Regions from separate parts of the Bradyrhizobium sp. P5_C12 genome, predicted to be linked through region 1. Evidence: predicted binding sites of a transcription regulator. Region 1 holds the regulator's gene; each other region holds the start of a gene.

Region 1 (4,962 bases):
GCGAGCTCCGGAGGGGTCGCGACATTGAGCTGAAACTTGAAGCGCTCGGCCGCGTGCGCCCAGGACGCCAGCACGTTGTTGTCGTCGCCGGTCCATGCCACGGTCTTGCCCTCGATCGGGCCGCGATGCTCCTCATAGGTCATGAGGTCGGCCATCACCTGGCAGGGGTGCGAGCGCCGGGTCAGGCCGTTGATGACGGGCACGGTGGCGTTCGCCGCGAGCTCGAGCAGCGCCTCGTGGTTGAGGATGCGGATCATGATGGCGTCGACATAGCGCGACAGCACGCGCGCGGTGTCGGCGATGGTCTCGCCGCGGCCGAGCTGCATCTCGGCACCGGTGAGCATGATCGGCTCGCCGCCGAGCTGGCGCATGGCGACATCGAACGACACCCGCGTCCGCGTCGAGGGGCGCTCGAAGATCATCGCCAGCGTCTTGCCTTCGAGCGGCTTGACCGGTTGATGCGCCTTCTGCTTCGCCTTCATGGCGGAAGACGCCGCGAGCATGCGCTTGAGCTCCGCCAGCGGCAGCTCGTTGATATCGAGAAAATGCTTTGGCGCCTTGCTCATCAGCTTGCCGCCCGCTTGGTCTGGCCGGCCGACAACGCCGCGCAGGCGCGTTCGAGCCGCGCGACGCTGTCTTCGATCTCGGCCTCAGTGACGATCAAGGGCGGCAGGAAGCGCACGACGTTGTCACCGGCCCCAACGGTGAGAAGCTTCTCACCGCGCAGCGCCGCAACGAGATCACCGGAGGGCACCACGGCCTTGATGCCGATCAAGAGCCCCTCGCCGCGGACTTCGCTGACGACGTCGCCATGGCGGTCGATCACGGAGGCGAGCTTCTGCTTCAACAGCAACGACATCTTCTGCACGTGGTCGAAGAAGCCGGGCTTGAGCATGACGTCGAGCACCGCGTTCGCAGCGGAGATCGCGAGCGGATTGCCGCCGAAGGTCGAGCCGTGCGAGCCCGGCGTCATGCCGGACGCCGCTTCCGCGGTCGCAAGGCACGCGCCGATCGGGAAGCCGCCGCCGAGCGCCTTGGCCAGCGACATCACATCGGGCGTGACGCCGAGGCGACGATGCGCAAAGAGATCGCCGGTGCGGCCCATGCCGGTCTGCACCTCGTCGAACGCCAGCAACAGGCCGCGCTCGTCGCAGAGCTGGCGCAGCGCCTTGAGGAACGCCGGCGTCGCCGAACGCACGCCGCCCTCGCCCTGGATCGGTTCGATCAGGATGCCGGCGGTCTGCGGGCCGATGGCCTTCTTCACGGCGTCAAGATCGCCATGCGGGACCTGGTCGAAGCCGTCCATCGGCGGACCAAAGCCTTCGAGATATTTTGCCGAGCCGGTCGCAGCCAGCGTCGCCAGCGTGCGGCCGTGGAAGGCGCCCTCGAAGGTGATCATGCGATAGCGGTCGGGATGGCCTTTGGCGGCGTGATAGCGGCGCACGACCTTGATCACGCATTCCAGCGCCTCGGCGCCGGAATTGCAGAAGAATACGAAGTCCGCAAAGCTCTCGCTGCAGAGCCGGGCGGCAAGTCGCTCGCCATCCGGGCTCTGGAACAGGTTCGACATGTGCCAGAGTTTCGTGGCCTGCTCCTGCAACGCCTTGACCAGCGCGGGATGGGCATGGCCGAGCGCGTTCACCGCCACGCCAGAGGTGAAATCGAGATAGCGGTCGCCGTTGGTCGCGATCAGCCAGCAGCCTTCGCCGCGCTCAAAACCGAGGTCGGCCCTGGCGAAAACGGGGAGCAAATGCGGCGCTGCGCTGTTGGTCATGACGGTCACTTGGATGTTGCGGACGGACTGAGCGTGCATCACGCAACGCACCATTGACCGGCCCGGAAAACGAAACGTGCCGCCTTTTAAGGGCGGCACGCGTCACTATCTTATGCCTGGTAAAACGGGTGTCAATGCCGCCCGGAAAGCCTCACGAAACGCTGAATCCGTAGTCTTGCGGTGTCGATTTTGCGGTTTTTTGGCCACGGAACATGTGGAAGCGAGTCGGCGGACTCTTGCGCGTGAGTCACGCCATATTGTAGCGTTTGGCTTGTCAGATACGACATCTCGTGCAGGCGGTTCTGATCTCTAAGTCCTCATGTACCGGCGTAAACGTTCGGGCGCACTTCGCGCGCCCGGCGAGCCTTAAGGGATTCTGGCGGCACGGGTTTTTCAAGGCTTAGGCATTCGCTGTGAGGCCCCGATATGGCAGGCGCGCAGCGAGGGAAAGGGTGCAATGACGGTTTTGACCTGGTCCGATGATCGCGTCGAGCAGCTGAAAAAGCTCTGGGAGGCCGGACTTTCGGCCAGCCAGATCGCGGCGGAGCTCGGCAATGTGACCCGCAACGCCGTGATCGGAAAGGTGCACAGGCTTGGCCTGTCCGGCCGCGCCAAGAGCCCCTCTTCGGCCGCGCCCCGGCCGCGTAAGGCGCGTCCGGCACAGCACATGATGCGGGTGAGCCGCCCGATCTCGCGCGGCAACACCGCGTTGGCGCAGGCCTTCGAGGTCGAGGTGGAGGCCGAGCCGGTCACCTACGACAACGTGGTGCCGATGAGCCAGCGGCTGTCGCTGCTGGAATTGAACGAGGCGACCTGCCACTGGCCGGTCGGCGATCCCTCGAGCCCGGATTTCTTCTTCTGCGGCGGCAAGGCGCTGTCGGGCCTTCCCTATTGCGCCCAGCACTCGCGTGTCGCGTACCAGCCGGCGGCCGATCGCCGGCGCGCACCGGCCAAGCCGGGCCCGCGGTGAGTTAGCGGATATAGTCGTCCGTTAAAATGCCGCCATCACACGATGGCGGCTCGACACACTCCGATGTCGTCCCGGCGAAGGCCGGGACCCATAACCACCAGCAGATGTGGTTACAGGGATTCGGAGTTACCCTTCTCGCACAAACAATTGCGTCCTCGGGTTATGGGTCCCGGCCTTCGCCGGGACGACACCGATATCGTGGCGACAGCTCGCCAAACCAACTCGCTCTAGCCTACGTCTGCTCCGCCTTCGCGAAGCGATCGTCCAGCGCGTAGCCGGCGCCGCGCACGGTGCGGATCGGGTCCTGTTCGCGGCCGAGATTGAGCAGCTTGCGCAGGCGACCGATGTGCACGTCGACGGTGCGTTCGTCGATATAGATGTCGCGGCCCCAGACGCTGTCGAGCAGCTGCTCGCGCGAGAACACGCGACCGGGATGCTCCAGGAAGAACTCCAGCAGGCGATATTCGGTCGGGCCGAGATCGATCGGACGGCCCGAGCGCGCCACGCGGCGCTTGTCGCGATCGAGCTCGATGTCGCCAAAGGCGAGCACGGTGGCCAACCGCTCCGGGCTGGCGCGCCTGAGCAGGCCCTTCACGCGCGCGAGCAGCTCCGGCACCGAGAACGGCTTGACGATGTAGTCGTCGGCGCCGGTCGCAAGCCCGCGCACCCGCTCGCTCTCCTCGCCGCGGGCGGTGAGCATGATGATCGGAAGCTGCTTGGTCTCGGGCCGGGTGCGCAGCCGCCGGCACAGCTCGATGCCGGACAGCCCTGGCAGCATCCAGTCGAGTACGATCAGGTCGGGGATATGCTCCTTGAGGCGGGTGTCGGCGTCGTCGCCGCGCATCACCGTCTCGACGTCATAGCCGTCGCCTTCGAGGTTGTAGCGGAGAAGCTCGGTCAGGGCTTCCTCGTCCTCAACCACCATAATGCGTGCGCCCATGTGGTCGTCGCTCCTCAAGCCTTAAGTGTTCGGGACCGTCGTGGCGAAGGTCGTCATGTCGCCCTTCGGTCGCTTGTCGGTCATCGCCTGACCTTCGATCATGTAGAATACGGTCTCGGCGATGTTGGTGGCGTGGTCGCCGATCCGCTCGATGTTCTTGGCACAGAACATCAGGTGAATGCAGAACGAGATGTTGCGCGGATCCTCCATCATGTAGGTGAGGAGCTCGCGGAACAGCGAGGTGCAGATGGCGTCGACTTCCTCGTCGCCCTTCCACACCGCCATCGCCGCCGGCAGATCATGCGCGGCATAGGCGTCCAGCACCGACTTGACCTGCTGCTGCACGAGGTCGGTCATGTGCTCGAGGCCGCGGAACAGCTTGAGCGGATGGAAATCCGTCTCCAGCGCCGCGACGCGCTTGCCCATGTTCTTGGCGAGATCGCCGATGCGCTCGAGATCGGTCGCGACGCGCATGGCGCCGACGATCTCGCGCAGATCGACCGCCATCGGCTGGCGGCGGGCGATGGTGAGCACGGCGCGCTCCTCGATCTTCTTCTGGAGCGCGTCGATCTCGACGTCGGTCGCGACCACGCGCTGGCCGAGCGCAACGTCGCGGCGGATCAGCGCATCGACGGAATCGACGATCATGCGCTCGGCAATCCCGCCCATCTCCGCGACCAGGCGCGTAAGCTCCTGGAGGTCGGTGTCGAAGGCCTTTGCGGTATGTTCGGAAGCCATATCCTGTCTCCTCAGCCGAACCGGCCGGTGATGTAATCCTGCGTACGCCGATCGGTCGGCGACGTGAAGATCTTGCTGGTGTCGTCGAACTCGATCAACTCGCCGAGATACATGAAGGCGGTCTTGTCGGAGACGCGGGCCGCCTGCTGCATGTTGTGGGTGACGATGGCGATCGTGTAGTTCTCGGAGAGCTCCTGGATCAGCTCCTCGACCTTGGCGGTCGAGATCGGGTCCAGCGCCGAGCAGGGCTCGTCGAACAGGATCACCTCGGGCCGCACCGCCACCGTGCGGGCGATGCAGAGGCGCTGCTGCTGGCCGCCGGAGAGCGACAGGCCGGACGCATTGAGCTTGTCCTTGACCTCGTTCCACAGCGCGCCGCCGCGCAGCGCCTTCTCGACGCGGTCGTCCATCTCGGACTTCGAGATCTTCTCATAGAGACGGATGCCGAAAGCGATGTTCTCGTAGATCGTCATCGGGAACGGCGTCGGCTTCTGGAACACCATGCCGACGCGCGCGCGCAGCAGATTGAGGTCGAGCTTG
Region 2 (4,962 bases), on a different contig from region 1:
AGGCCGAAGCGTGAATTGGATGAACGCAATGATGCGTCATACTCCGTCATTGCGAGCGCAGCGAAGCAATCCAGAGTCTCTCAGCGGCGACTGCCTGGATTGCTTCGCCGCGCTCGCAATGACGATGGGGGGTGAACTCGAGTTCCACTCTCGATTATTGCGCGCGCGATGACGGCGGGCCGGCGCTTACGCGCTCTCCGTCTCCCGGTGCACGTCGTGGACGACGAGGCCCATGCCTTCCTCGGGCATCTTGATCCAGTCGCGCCGCTTCAGGGTGCGCTTGGTGTCCTCGTAGCCGCTCGCCCAGTGCTCGCGCATCGAGGTGCCCGAGAATTCGTGGTCCTTGGCGTCGCCCTCATAGGCCTTCTGCTGGTAGATCAGATGCAGGATCGCGATCTCCGGCATGTCGCGCAGGCTCGCCTTGAGCTGGCGCTCCTCGTCGGACAGCTGTTCGTCGGGAAGCTTCGCCAGGGCCTTGTAGAGCTGGACCTTGAGATTGTGCGTGCGGCGATAGACGTCGGTGTTGTGGCGCGTGCGCGAGGAATACATGATGTCCTTGTGGCGGGCCATCACGTCCTGGATCGAGCGCGGCAGCACGCCGCGGGCGCTGAACAGGTCGACCTGGAACACCAGCGAGTTGAGGTCGTCCTCCTGGTCGAGCAGATGCTGGAGCGGCGTGTTGGAGACGATGCCGCCGTCCCAGAAATGATCGGTGCCGATCCGCACCATCGGCAGCGCCGGCGGCAGCGCGCCGGACGCCATGATGTGCTCCGGCTCGATCTCGTCATGGGCGTTGTCGAAATAGATGAAGTTGCCGGACAGCACGTTCACCGCGCCGACCGCGAAGCGGACCTTCTTGTCGTTGATGAGGTCGAAGTCGACGAGCTCGAGCAGCGTCTCCTTCAGCGGCGCGGTGTCGTAATAGCTGGTCGCGGTGCGGGCGCCGACCGGGCTGAACCACGGATTGACCTGGTGCGGCGTGAAGAAGCCGGGCTGGCCGAGCGCCGAGGTCATGTAGGCGCTCATCAGATTGCGGGCCTGGCGGAAGATGTCGCCGTCCGGCGTATAATGCCAGATCTTGCGGTTGGTGATGCGCTCCCAGAAGATGCGCAACGCATCGAGCCGGTTCTCCGGCTTGTTGCCGGCGATGATGGCGGAGTTGATCGCGCCGATCGAGACGCCGCAGACCCAGTCGGGCTCGATGCCGGCCTCGTGCAGCGCCTGATAGACGCCGGCCTGATACGCGCCGAGCGCACCGCCGCCTTGCAGCACCAGCGCGACGCGATCGCAGCGCTCGGGGCGCCAGCCCCGCGCAAAGCTCTGATGTGACGGATGTGACGTTCGGGCGTCCATGGTGATGTCTCCTGCCTTAGCTCGACGATTGCGGCCCGCGGTGACGGCGTGATGACAATGTCGGCGCCGATGCATCGTTCGCATGCTGGTCAACCGCGCCGGGAATGGCGCCGGGTCGTGCGCCTGACGGAAAACCTTCACATCGCAGTCAATGACGACGGCTAGCAATTTGCATCGGGCTCGAAGCCGCCGGGCGGGCCTCACAGACATCACACAGGAGACCAGCGATGCGCAGGGAAGATTTGCTGAGACTTCCGTCCATGCCGGCTGCCGGGCCGAGCTATCCGGCCGGCCCTTATCGCTTCGTCAATCGCGAATTCCTCGTCATCACCTACGAGACCGACCCGGACCTGATCCGCGCCGGCCTGCCTGAGCCGCTGGAGCCGATCGAGCAGCCGATCGTGCACTATGAATGGATCAGGATGCCGGACTCCTCCGGCTTCGGCAGCTACACCGAATCCGGCCTGGTCATTCCGGCGCGTCTGCACGGCGAGGAGGTGAACTTCGTCTCGCAGATGTATCTGGACGACGATCCGCCGATCGCGGCGGGGCGCGAGATCTGGGGCTTTCCCAAGAAATACGCCCATCCGAAACTCGAGATCGTCAAGGACACGCTGACCGGCACGCTGGAATATGCCGGCCAGCTCGTCGCCATGGGCACGATGGGCTACAAGCACGAGAGCATGGCCGGCAACGGCGATCTCACCCGCGCCACGCTGTCGAAGACGCAGATCAATCTGAAGATGATCCCCGGCGTCGACGGCCGTCTCGAGGTCTGCCAGCTCGTCGCGATCAACCTCACCGACATCGTGCCGAAGGGGTCGTGGATGGGGCCGGGCCGCCTGCATCTGGTGCCGCACGTCAATGCGCCGGTTGCCGATTTTCCGGTTCGCCGCGTCGTCGGCGCGCATCACTACATCGCCGATCTGACGCTGCCGTTCGGCCGCGTGGTCCATGACTACATCAGGGAAGCCGAGGCGGCGGCCGCGACGGGGCTGGCCGCGGAGTAGCGCGGCTCGCTATCATCAAACTGTAACAAAGCCGTAATTGAGTACCCCGCGTGGGTCCGGAAGATGCCGTCAGCCGTCTTCCGGAGCGGGGCATCTGTTGACGGTTGGGGTTGGCCATGGCTGAGCCGGCAAAGCTTGTCAGCGCGATTTCGGATGCTGCGCCGTCGATCCCTGGCCTCGTCTGGGCATTCCGGCTGCACGGCGACGGCAGCGCCGAGGCGCTGCCGATCGACCAGCCGATCGAGTTCAGCCATGACGGCCGGCTCTGGCTGCATTTCAACCTGACCGACGCGCGCGTGCGGCCGTGGATCACGGCCTCGCAGCTGCCGCCGCTCTCCCGCGAGCTCCTGCTGTCCCACGACACCTTCCAGCAGCTTCACGTCATCGACAATTGCGTCTACGGCGTGTTCTCCGATCTCGTGCGCGACATCGACAGCGCGACGGAAGAGACCGCGTTCCTGCGCTTCGCCATGACCGAGCATCTCCTGGTCAGCGGCCGCCATCAGGCGCTGTGCTCGGCCGACGCGACGCGCCGGGTGCTCGAAGGCGGCTACCGCGTCGACAATGTCGCCCATCTCCTGGAGAAGATCGTCGACGAGGTCGCCGACACCCTGGACCGGATGGCCGACAAGCTCGGGCAGGAGGTCGACGATATCGAGGAACGGATTCTGGCCGACGAGGCCAAGCCGGAGATGCGCCGCATCCTCGGCCGGCTGCGCCGGACCTGCGTCAGGCTGCATCGCCAGCTCACCGGATTGCGCGTGCTGTTTCACCGCCTCGACCAGAAGAACACCGATCACCTCTCGCCGTCCTTGCGCATCCATGCCGGCAAGCTGGCGCAGCGGCTGGACGGGCTCGATCACGACATCGTCGAACTCCGGGAACGCAGCCGCCTGCTCGAGGAGGAGCTGCGCTTCAAGAACGAGGAGGAGAGCAACCGGCACCTCCACACGCTGTCGATCGTGACGACGCTGCTGTTGCCGCCGACGCTGGTGACTGGCATCTTCGGCATGAACACCAAGGGTTTGCCGCTCACCGATGTCGAGACCGGTTTCCTCTGGGCCGCCGCCTTGATGGCTTCGTCGATTGGTGCCGCCTATCTGTTCATGCGGCGCACAGGTATTTTCAAATAGCGTACGCCAGGCGTGATCGGGACTGCCCAAAGATCTGCGTTGCGATGCGCAACCGCGATTGTGCTGGCCTGCACGGCGGCCAGCACCGGCGCGTTCGCCGGCGCCAAGGACGAAAGCGCGGCCGAATGGCTGGCGCCCAAATGGTTCAACGAATGGCATGACGGGCTTGCCAACAAGGGCCTGAACTTCGGCGCCACCTACATCGCCGACAACATCGGCAATGTCTCGGGCGGGGTCGCGCGCGGCGCCATCCATTTCGGCCGCCTCGATCTGTCGGTCGACGCCGATCTCGACAAGCTCGTCGGCTGGACCGGTGGCCGCTTCTACGCCAACGCCTTCGTGATCTACGGCCGCGGGCTCTCCCGCAACTACGTGCAAAACCTCGCCACCATCAGCGAGATCGAGGCGCTGCCCGACCAGCGGCTCTACAACGCCTATTTCGAGCAGAGCTTCTTTGGCGACAGGCTGAACATCCGGGCGGGCCAGCAGGCCGCGGACGTCGAGTTCTTCGACAGCCAGACCGACGACCTCTTCATCAACGGCACCTTCGGCTGGCCCGCGATCAAGGCGAGCAACCTTCCGGCCGGCGGCCCGGCGCCGCCGATCGCGGTGCCCGGCATTCGCGTCAAGGCCGCCTTGACGGACAAGATCATCGCCTACGGCGCGGTGTTCAACGGCGATCCGTCAGGCCCGGGCGACGCCGATCCGCAGATTCGCGACCATCACGGTCTCGCATTCCGCGTCAACGATCCGCCCTGGGTGATCGGGCAGGTCCGCTTCAACTACGACATCGATATCGGCGGCCGTCCGCTCGCCGGCAATTTCACGCCGGGGGCCTGGAAGCATTATGGTTCGTTCGACAGCCAGCGGTTTACCGCGGAGGGCATGTCGATCGCGGATCCCGACGGGTCCGGCATTCCGGCAAAGCTTCGCGGCAACTACGGAATCTTTGCGGTCGTGGAGCAGGTGCTCTACCGCCCGCCGGAGGTCACGGACAACAGCACCTCGGCCTCGATCCCCGGCGTCACGGCGTTCGGCCGCATCGCCTACAGCCCGCCGGACCGCAATCTGATCGACCTTTATGTGGACGGCGGCATCGGCTTCGTCGGCTTCACGCCAGGCCGTCCGCTCGACCGCTTCGGCGTGGCGATGGCCTACATGCGGATCTCCAACACCGCCCGCAACCTCGATGTCGATACCCAGGCCTTCACCGGCGTCCTGAGTCCCGTGCGCAGCAACGAGACCTTGCTCGAGATGATCTACGAGGCGCACATCAAGCCTGGCTGGCTGGTGGCGCCGTACTTCCAATATGTGTTCCGCCCCTCCGGCGGCATCCCGAACCCGAATGATCCGACCGGAGTTTCGCGGATCGGTGACGCCGCAGTCTTCGGCGTCACCACCACGATCAGGTACTGACCCGGACTACGCCATCGCGGGCTTCGGTTCGGGCCGCGGCTGCCGCGAGA
Region 3 (4,962 bases), on a different contig from region 1:
AGATCGGCGACAAGGTGCGCGCCAAGAACATTCATCCCGCCACCCATACGCGGCTGCCGCGCTATGTGCGCGGCCATGTCGGCGTGGTCGAGCTGAACCATGGCTGTCACGTGTTTCCGGATTCGGCGGCGATCGAGCTCGGCGAAAATCCGCAATGGCTCTACACGGTCGTGTTCGAGGGCCGCGATCTCTGGGGCGCGGACGGCGATCCGACCTCAAAAGTGTCGATCGACGCGTTCGAGCCCTATCTGGACGCGGCGTGATGAGCAGCACGGCTGCTGCCGCCGCGACCGCGGCAATTCCGAGCATTCCGCGCGATGATGACGGCCCGGTGTTCCGTGCGCCCTGGGAGGCCCATGCCTTCGCGATGGCGCTGACACTGCATGAGCGCGGCGTGTTCACCTGGCCCGAATGGGCCGCAGCCCTGGCCTCCGAGATCAAGCGTGCGCAGGCCGCCGGCGATCCTGATACGGGCGAGACCTACTATCTGCACTGGCTCGCCACGCTGGAGGGACTGGTCGCGCGCAAGGGCGTCGCATCCGCGGAGACGCTGCATCGCTATCGGGATGCCTGGGATCACGCCGCGGATCGGACGCCGCACGGCAAGCCGATCGAGCTGCGTGCGGAGGATTTCGCGGGGTAGTTTTTCGTGCGTGGTGCAGGCACCGTTTCCCCGAACACAGCTGTCATCACCCGCGAAGGCGGGTGATCCAGTATTCCAGAGACGTTCGCGGGAGACGGAGAAGCCGTGGCGTACTGGATTCCCCGCCTTCGCGGGGAATGACAGCGGAGATTGGAGCGCTATTTGCTCCCCGCCACATACTCCGCCCACCCCTTCGCCCGCAGGCTGCACGCCGGGCATTCGCCGCAGCCATAGCCCCACTCGTGCTGCGCGCCGCGTTCGCCGAGATAGCAGGTGTGCGACTGCTCGCGGATCAGGTCGACGAGGCCATCGCCGCCGAGGTCGTGCGCAAGCTTCCAGGTCGCGGCCTTGTCGATCCACATCAGTGGCGTGTGCAGCTCGAAGGGCCTCGCCATGCCGAGCGAGAGCGCGGCCTGCATGGCGCGGATGGTCTCGTCGCGGCAATCGGGATAGCCGGAATAATCGGTCTCGCACATGCCGCCGACGATGTGGGTGATGCCGCGCCGGTAGGCCAGCGCCGCGGCGAAGGTCAGGAATACGAGGTTGCGACCGGGCACGAATGTATTGGGCAGCCCGTCGGCGCCCATCGCGATCGCGACATCGCGCGTCAGCGCCGTGTCCGAGATCGCAGCCAAGGTCGGGATCGACAGCGTGTGGCTCTCGCCGAGCTTGTCCGCCCAATCCGCGCGCAGCGCCCTGACGCCGGCGAACAGGCTGTCGCGGCAGGCAAGCTCGACGGCGTGGCGCTGGCGGTACTCGAACCCCAGCGTCTCCACGCGCGCGAAGCGGCTCAGCGCCCAGGCCAGGCAGGTGGTGGAATCCTGGCCGCCGGAAAACAGCACCAGCGCGGTTTGTGATGAAAATGCGTCACTCATGGCCCGCGCTTTAGCACTGCGGGAGCGGCCCGCCAATCGGTGGAAATCGGCCCGTTCCAGCGCGTGCCGCTGGGAACGGCGGCCCACTTTTGGCATAAGGTTTTGGAGCCAGGAGACTGCCCCGTAATGACCCCTTCCCGCGACATTTCCCGCCTGATCGAGATCATGGCGGCGCTGCGCACGCCGGTGACCGGCTGCCCTTGGGATCTCGAGCAGAATTTCGCGACGATCGCGCCCTACACGATCGAGGAAGCCCATGAGGTGGTGGACGCCATCACCCGCGGCGATCTCGACGATCTGCGCGAGGAGCTCGGCGACCTCCTGCTCCAGGTCGTGTTCCACGCCCAGATGGCGTCAGAGCAGAACGCTTTCGCTTTTGGAGATGTCGTCGAGGCCATCACGCGAAAAATGATCCGGCGCCATCCCCACGTCTTCGCCGACAAGGACGGCAATCTCGCCTCCTCCCACGTCAAGGAAGTCTGGGACCGCATCAAGGCCGAGGAGAAGGCCGAGCGCGCCGCGCGCCGGCCGCCAGAAACGACGCCGACCCACAAATCCCTGCTGTCGGGCGTGAAAGCCGGCCAACCCGCCTTGACGCGCGCGATGGAGCTGCAGCGCAAGGCCTCGACCGTCGGCTTCGACTGGAACGACCCGCGCGCGGTGCTGGCAAAGATCCGCGAGGAAGCCGACGAGATCGAGGCCGCGCTGGACCGCAACGACAAGGAGGAACTGGCGGAAGAAACCGGCGACCTCATGTTCGCGCTGGTCAACCTCGCCCGCCATGTCGATGCCGATCCGGAAGCCGCGTTGCGCGCCACCAACACGAAATTCGAGCGGCGCTTTGCCTATATCGAGCGGGCGCTGGAAGCGCAGGGCCGGACGCTGGAGCAGGCCTCGCTGGCGGAGATGGATGCGCTTTGGAATGCGGCGAAGACCGCGACCTAGCTGAACGCAGTGACCGGGATATCCATTGCCATCAACCTCTTGGTGAAAGTTGAGAGGGCCCGGAACGCTCATGTGCGTCTTGACGTACGTGAAGCTCGCCTTTTCCCGATTTGCAAGACGTCGGCGGCTCAGGCGGAGAGATGCGGCAAGGCGCCGCCATGAAATTGTCACCACAGACAGTTTAAAGTTGTATAATAATTCCGACGCAGCCACACCCCACAGCAGGTGAGCGCGATGCCACTAAAGCACTATTCGGTCCTCAAGGGACGCCCGATCGCGATGCGTTTCGGCACCGGCAAGTCGCCGCACTATCAAGTCCATATCGTGGCCGGCGACGAGGATTTCCGCATCGCCATCAATGTGCAGTCAGCCGACGGAAGCGAAGTCGAGTTCCTGGTGCGATCGCACTTCGTCCATCCGATCACCGAACAACTCGCGGCATTGCCGGAGGGCTTGCACCCACAGCCGCCGCAACCGGGCGGCACCGCGCTGGACTTCATTCGCGGCAATCTGATGCAGCCGCAGGAGATGATCCCGCTGCCGCTGTCGGTGCCCGGACCGGACAACGACCTCAACGAGAAGCTCGACCAGTTCGTCCAGCGCGCACTCTCGGACGAAAGCGCGATGATATACGCATTCGGCGAGACATGGGGCCCGGAGACGAAGGCGGACAATTATTTCGGCTTCCGGCCGGGACGCGGCATTCACGACATCCATATGAACCAGGGAAATCCCATCGGAAAATTCTCGGGCGACAACGGGCCGTGGCAAGACGGCGGGCTCGTGTTCGAATTCCCGGATCAGAAATTATGGACGGCGGTCTTCCTCAAATTCCAGACGCAGGCCTGGCACACCGACGACAAGACTGGTCATCCGATCGATCTCGGCGGAGGCACGCCGACAGCGCCGCGGGATCCGACGGCTCCTCCGACCGCGGAAATGCCGGATGGCCTCGTGTGCATCATTGCGGCACTCGTCAACGCCGTGAAGACGCCCGAGCGGGAAGTCGTCACGCTGCTCAATACGGCCGATCGTGACATCGATCTCACCGGCTGGATGCTGGCCGACAAGCAGAAGAAGAAAATGGCCTTGTCAGGGAAGATCGCGGCCGGCGGCACGCTCGCCGTCGTCGTGCAGAAGCCGATGGAATTATCGAACAAGGGCGGCATCATTTCGTTGCTGGACGAGCGTGGAATCAAGGTCCACGGCGTCGCCTATACCAAGGCGCAAGCGAAACATCCGGGCCTGACCATTCCGTTCTAGTGTTCCAATGAATTCGCGCGTCGTGGGACGCCCTTGAGTGCGTAGCCCGGATGGAGCGAAGCGCAATCCGGGGCGCGTCGTGTCGGGCTTTCCCGGATTTCGCTTCGCTCCATCCGGCCTACAATGTGGCGTCAGACTTGTTCGGGCCTATGCGGCGTGATGCGGCACGGCGTCGAAGCGGTTGACCACGATATCCCGCTTGGTCTCATCCACCCGCACGGTCATGTCGAAGCGGCCGTCGTGCAGCTCCTTGACCAAGATCTCGGCATTGCGATGCAGCCAGCTGATCCCGGCGCCGTCGGCAGCGTCGATCGAGAGATCGAGCGTGGTGCGCTTGGCGGCGAGCCGTTCCTCGATCGCGGCGAGCAGCGCGTCGATCCCCTCGCCTGACACGGCGGAGACCAGCATCGCCGGATGATCCTCCGGCCGGCGCGCCGCGATGTTCAGCAGCTCTTCGCGCTGATCCGCGTCAAAACGATCGATCTTGTTCCAGACCTCGATGATACGGCCGGAATCGTCGGGGTTGATGCCGAGCTGGCGCAGCACCGCGTCGACGTCGCTCTGCTGCGCCTCGGCGTCTTCGTGCGAGATGTCGCGGACATGCAGGATGACGTCGGCCTCGAGCACCTCTTCCAGCGTGGCGCGGAAGGCGGCGACGAGCTGCGTCGGCAGGTTGGAGATGAAGCCCACGGTGTCGGACAGCATCGCCTTGCCGCCATGCGGCAGGCTGAGCGCGCGCAAGGTCGGATCGAGGGTCGCGAACAGCATGTCGGCGGCCTGCACGTCGGCACGCGTCAGGCGGTTGAACAGCGTCGACTTGCCGGCATTGGTGTAGCCGACCAGCGCCACGACGCGATAAGGCACGCGCTGGCGTCCGGCGCGATGCAGACGCCGTGTCGCCTGCACCTTCTTCAGTTCGCCCTCGAGTTTGGAGATGCGCTCCTGGATCAGGCGGCGGTCGGCTTCGATCTGCGTCTCGCCGGGACCGCCCATGAATCCAAAGCCGCCGCGCTGGCGCTCGAGATGGGTCCAGGAGCGGACGAGGCGCGAACGCTGGTAGTTGAGATGCGCGAGTTCGACCTGGAGCGAGCCTTCCCTGGTCTTGGCGCGGCGGCCGAAGATTTCCAGGATCAGGCCGGTGCGGTCGAGCACCTTGGCGTGCAACTCCTTCTCGAGATTGCGCTGCTGGATCGGCGCCAGCGCGCAATCCATCACCACGAGCTCGACATCAAGGCT
Region 4 (4,962 bases), on a different contig from region 1:
CGGATGCGGCCTCTCGTGACGCGGGCACAACCCGCACCGTCCATCATCCTGGCTGCGCGCCACCTACCTTTCCGACGAAGTTGCCGGCGACGCTGAGCGAGCCGTCAGCGAGCGTCAGCGGCAGCGCGGCGAGCCGCCGCGGTGCCGGCCCGAACACCACCTGCGCGCCCGCGCGGGGATCGTATTCGGAGTTGTGGCACATGCATTTGAACACCTCCTTGTCACCGACATCGCTCTTGACCCAGGCGGTGACGGGACAGCCGGCATGGGAACAGATCGCCGAATAGGCGATGATGCCGTCGATGGCGCGCGCGCGCGTCTTCTCGTCGAGCTCGGCGGGATCGAGCCGGATGATCAGGATCTCGTTGAGGCGGGAGGCGCTGCGCACCACCGATGTCGTGGGATCCTTCGGCCAGGCATGGACCGGTGGTCCGCCGGCCGGCAGATCGGCCGCGGTGATGAGCTTTCCCTCCTGGTCGCCTTCGGAGAAGACGAGCAGATCGCCCTTCTGCGGCCGCTCGTCGGAACCAGGCGGATCCTCGCCCGCGCGCAACTGCGTGGAACAGGCGAGGCACGTCGTGGTGACGAGCGCGCCCATCAGGAGCGCGCGCCGCGTTTGCTCCGGGCGCGCGTCGGCTTCGGGCTGCGCAGTGTCGTCGGAGGATGAAGAGGTTGCGTTGAAAGATGCACTCGACATGTGCGCGAGCAGGCGCTGGAACTCTGCCGAAAAGAAGGCGGAGATTTTGCGCCGCAGTGCATCAATATGGCTTTGCTCGCGCTGATTGAATGCAAACAAGCGCATTCACGCGCATATTTTCGATTGCAACGTCACACCGCGCGATAGGCATGATGATTTTGCAGATCAGACCGATGCTCTCGGAATTGGTGCAACGCGCCAACGTGCGCCGCGATGTCAACGAACATCAATTCGGTTGTACGTTTCTCAGGCAGGTATTTTGTATTCTAGGAGCGGAGCACGTGCCGGGGCGAAGCGATACGCCCGGCAACAGTCGCCGATGCCATCTCAAAGCTGTCGGCGATGCGCCGTGCCTTGTCGATGAAGAGCGCGGCCGCTGCGGGTGGACAGGCTTCACGCGCGGTCTGCTCGAACAGGTCGAGCCAGCGGTCGAAATGATCGCCGACCAGGCTCAGGGGCAGATGCGCCCGCATCGGTGAACCGTGATAGCGGCCGGTCATCAGCACGACCGACGACCAGAAATCCTTGAGCTTGGCGAGGTGCTCGTCCCAATTCCGCACGACCGCGAATACCGGCCCCAGCAGCTTGTCCTCGCGCACGCGCCCGTAGAAGCGAGTGACGAGTTCCCCGATCATCTCTTCGGTGATCCCGGTGCGCTCGATCGCATCCTGGACCAGCAGGTTCCGCCGCGCGGCCGCAGCTTCCCGCTCGGCCTTTAGTCGATCCGACATATCCTTCGTTATCCGTTCCGTTGTTCCCGCAGCCGCCCGTGCAACATTGTCGGGCCAATCACGCGCGTCGTCTTTGCCGCAGCGCAAATTGCGGGACTGCCGGCGGGCGTTATATCTTGAGCATGATCTTGTCGGAAAACCGCTACGCACTTTTCCGGATCATGCTCCGAACGCCCGCCGCCCGCGCCAAAATCAGGCGCCGTAGGTGTAGAAGCCCTGACCGGTCTTGCGGCCGAGATGGCCGGCATCGACCATTTCCTTGAGCAAGGGAGCCGGACGGTATTTGGGGTCGTTGAAGCCTTTGTAAAAGACCTCCATCACCGACAGCATGGTATCGAGCCCGACCAGATCGGCCAGCGCCAGCGGTCCGATCGGATGGTTGCAGCCGAGCTTCATGCCGGCATCGATCTCCTCCGCGGTCGCGATCCCTTCCTGAAGCGCGAAGATCGCCTCGTTGATCATCGGGCAGAGAATGCGGTTGACGGCGAAGCCCGGGCTGTTCTTCGCCGTGATCGCCACCTTGCCGACGCGCTTGGCGAAGTCGAGCGCCTTGGCGTGGGTGTCGTCGGAGGTCTGCAAGCCGCGGATGAGCTCCAAGAGCGCCATCACCGGCACCGGGTTGAAGAAGTGCATGCCGATGAAGCGGTCGGGGCGATCGGTTGCGGCGGCGAGCTTGGTGATCGAGATCGACGAGGTGTTGGTCGCGAGCAGCGTGCGCGGCGACAGCGTCGCGCAGAGATCCTTCAGGATCTTGACCTTGAGCTCTTCGTTCTCGGTCGCGGCCTCGATCACCAGATCGCAATCGGCGAGCTTGGCGCGGTCGGTCGTGCCGGTGATGCGCTTCAGCGCCGCCTCGCGATCCGCCGCCGACATCTTCTCCTTCTTGACCAGGCGCTCGAGGCTGCCGCCCACGGTCGACAATCCGCGGTTCACCGCCGCATCGGAAATGTCGACCATCACGACCGAAAGGCCGGCCGCAGCGCAAATCTGCGCGATGCCGTTCCCCATGGTCCCTGCCCCGATGATGCCAACGGTATTGATCATTGCTTACATCCTTCTCATCCTGCGGGGCGTGCCAGCGCTGGCCCCCGCCTCTTGTTCCTGCATCAGGCTCTAGCACCGCCGCCGGGCGGGTGCGACCTGATCCTGCCCCTTCCTTAAAGCATCCATGGCGGGAATAAAGCCGGCCTTCCGTCGCGAAAGGGCACGATTTAGGCTCTTGCGCACCGCTTACTCAAGTTTTGCGCCGTATCCCGCCTCTGGATAGAGCCGACGGCGCGGACAGGCCGGACGCAGGCTTGGGACCATCCCGGCCCGCTGCGCAGCGGCCCTTCAGCAAAAACGAATTTCGGTAAAGTGGCAGCAAAACGTTCCACGACATTTTTGTGACATAGGCCACACCAGCTTCGCGCCCGGCCTGCTAGCGTCGGGGCATGATGAAACATCTCGGACTACCGATCATCCTCACCGCCCTCGTGATCGCCACGCAAAGTCCGGCTGCCGAGACCAAGGGCGCAGGCTCAACCTTCGTTTCGCCCGTGATGGCGAAATGGATCGACGCCTACAAGGCGAAGACAGGCAACACCGTCAGCTACCAGGCGGTCGGCTCGAGCATTGGCGTCGGCTTGATCAAGAAGGAAGCCGTCGATTTCGGCGCGAGCGACATGCCGCTCGATCCCAAGGAGTTGGACAGGCTCGGCATGATGCAATTCCCGATCGTGATCGGGGGTGTCGTGCCCGTGGTCAACATCGATGGTGTCAAGCCCGGCCAGATTCGCTTCACCGGGCAGGTGCTCGCGGACATCTATCTCGGCAAGCTCAAATCCTGGAACGATCCGGCGATACGGGCGATCAACCCCGACATCAGACTCCCGAGCGCGGCGATCACGGTGGTTCATCGCGTCGACGGATCGGGAACGACGTTCAACTGGTCGAACTACCTCTCGAAGATCAGCCCACAATGGAAGACGACCGTGGGCGAAGGCACCTCGGTCGAGTGGCCAGTCGGGTTGGGAGGAAAGGGCAATGACGGCGTCGCCTCGCTCGTCAGTCTCGTTCCCGGCTCGATCGGTTACCTCGAATACACCTACGCGCTGCAACGGCTCGACAGGATTTCCTTCGGAATCGTGCAGAACGGTGCCGGCAATTTCGTCGTCCCCGACGCCGCATCGTTCCAGGCGGCGGCCTCGAGCGCGGACTGGAAGGCGGAGAAGGATTTCCATCTCGTGCTCACCAACGCGCCGGGTGAAGACGCCTACCCCATCACCGCCACGACATTCGTGCTGATGCCGAAGACCCCGAAATCGCCGGAACGGTCGGCAGCCGCCATCGACTTTGTGCGCTGGTCGCTGGAGAACGGCAAGCCGCAGGCTGAAACGCTCAATTACGTTCCGCTGCCGCCCGCCTTGGTTGATCAGATCGAACGGTACTGGCAACTGAGCTTTGGGGCAGCCCCCACGGTCGCGGCCTCGGCTAACGTCAAGCGCTGAGCTTTGAGATGGAGGTTCGGGGCAGATTGCACCGGATCCCCGATTGACAGGCCAAGCGGCCCTAGGATCTACGTCCCGGGAGCCGGCATCAGGCGCACACACATCCATTTTCCGAATGAAACGCGTTTCCAAATCGTCTCTCCCGGGTATTCTGTAGACGTCAACAAGACTCACAGAGACCAGCCCGTGAAGCGATTGCGTAGCGTCGATATCGACGATCCAGAGGCACTTTGCCGGACGCCGAAGCGTCAGGCCGAATGAACGACTTCGCGCGCTCCGTCGCCGCCGCCTTCTCGCTCATCGGCGAGGCCGATGCCGAGCTCCTCGGCATCGTCGCATTGTCGTTGCGCGTCAGCCTGACCGCCAGCATCCTCGCGGTGCTGATCGGCGCACCCTTCGGGGCCTTTCTGGCGATCGCCCGCTTCGGTGGACGGCAGGTCATCATCGTGCTGACCAACGCGCTGCTCGGCCTTCCGCCGGTCGTGGTCGGGCTTGGCCTCTATCTGCTGCTGTCGCGGTCGGGCCCGCTCGGAGCAGCCGGCCTGCTGTTCACGCCAACCGGGATGGTGATCGCGCAGACGCTGCTCGCCACGCCGATCGTGGTCGCACTGGTGCACAGGCCGGCGAGCCTGCTGTGGGCGGAATATGGCGATCTGGCGCGGATCGACGGGCTGTCGGTGCTGCGCAGCATGGCACTCCTGCTTGCGCTCGGCCGGACCTCGCTGATGACGGCTTTTCTGGCGGCCTTCGGGCGCGCGATCGCGGAGGTGGGCGCCATCATCATCGTCGGCGGCAACATCCGCGGCTTCACGCGCACGATGACGACCGCCATCGCCCTGGAGACCAGCAAGGGCGACCTGCCGCTGGCGCTCGGGCTCGGGCTGATCCTGCTCGCGCTCAGCGTGGCGGTATCGACCGTCGCCTTCCTGCTAGTGGGACGCGTTGGGGAAAAATAGCTGCTCGCCGCCGACCTTGTAGCCGGCGATCGCGTCCTGCCCCTTCGGCGAGACCAGCCAGTCGATGAAGGCCTGTCCGTCCTGTGCCT

What was found. Region 1 encodes PhoB, which activates phosphate uptake and scavenging genes when phosphate is short. Its sites were predicted from a motif close to TGTCATNNANCTGTCAT; they were not measured.
Region 2: a site for PhoB is predicted at 1,394-1,410, ahead of ACXJMY_RS07545 (acetoacetate decarboxylase). Genes of this name have one in related genera too.
Region 3: a site for PhoB is predicted at 2,618-2,634, ahead of ACXJMY_RS09540 (DUF2278 family protein). Genes of this name have one in related genera too.
Region 4: a site for PhoB is predicted at 2,803-2,819, ahead of pstS (phosphate ABC transporter substrate-binding protein PstS). Genes of this name have one in related genera too.

The regions. Positions count from the first base shown of each region.
Region 1 covers NZ_JBFULU010000010.1:147,497-152,458, reverse strand. Annotated here, with positions in the region: gene argF (ornithine carbamoyltransferase) at 1-566, opposite strand, end outside; gene ACXJMY_RS12310 (acetylornithine transaminase) at 566-1,774, opposite strand; gene ACXJMY_RS12305 (GcrA family cell cycle regulator) at 2,232-2,744, shown strand; gene phoB (phosphate regulon transcriptional regulator PhoB) at 2,977-3,684, opposite strand; gene phoU (phosphate signaling complex protein PhoU) at 3,706-4,422, opposite strand; gene pstB (phosphate ABC transporter ATP-binding protein PstB) at 4,434-4,962, opposite strand, start outside.
Region 2 covers NZ_JBFULU010000006.1:107,419-112,380, reverse strand. Annotated here, with positions in the region: gene ACXJMY_RS07550 (patatin-like phospholipase family protein) at 187-1,353, opposite strand; gene ACXJMY_RS07545 (acetoacetate decarboxylase) at 1,581-2,363, shown strand; gene ACXJMY_RS07540 (transporter) at 2,480-3,496, shown strand; gene ACXJMY_RS07535 (carbohydrate porin) at 3,509-4,912, shown strand; gene ACXJMY_RS07530 (MFS transporter) at 4,919-4,962, opposite strand, start outside.
Region 3 covers NZ_JBFULU010000007.1:269,413-274,374, forward strand. Annotated here, with positions in the region: gene nthB (nitrile hydratase subunit beta) at 1-263, shown strand, start outside; gene ACXJMY_RS09525 (nitrile hydratase accessory protein) at 263-643, shown strand; gene queC (7-cyano-7-deazaguanine synthase QueC) at 802-1,518, opposite strand; gene mazG (nucleoside triphosphate pyrophosphohydrolase) at 1,645-2,463, shown strand; gene ACXJMY_RS09540 (DUF2278 family protein) at 2,698-3,726, shown strand; gene hflX (GTPase HflX) at 3,874-4,962, opposite strand, start outside.
Region 4 covers NZ_JBFULU010000021.1:57,292-62,253, forward strand. Annotated here, with positions in the region: gene ACXJMY_RS19955 (QcrA and Rieske domain-containing protein) at 44-697, opposite strand; gene ACXJMY_RS19960 (group III truncated hemoglobin) at 964-1,428, opposite strand; gene ACXJMY_RS19965 (3-hydroxybutyryl-CoA dehydrogenase) at 1,621-2,472, opposite strand; gene pstS (phosphate ABC transporter substrate-binding protein PstS) at 2,862-3,917, shown strand; gene ACXJMY_RS19975 (ABC transporter permease) at 4,175-4,873, shown strand; gene ACXJMY_RS19980 (extracellular solute-binding protein) at 4,847-4,962, opposite strand, start outside.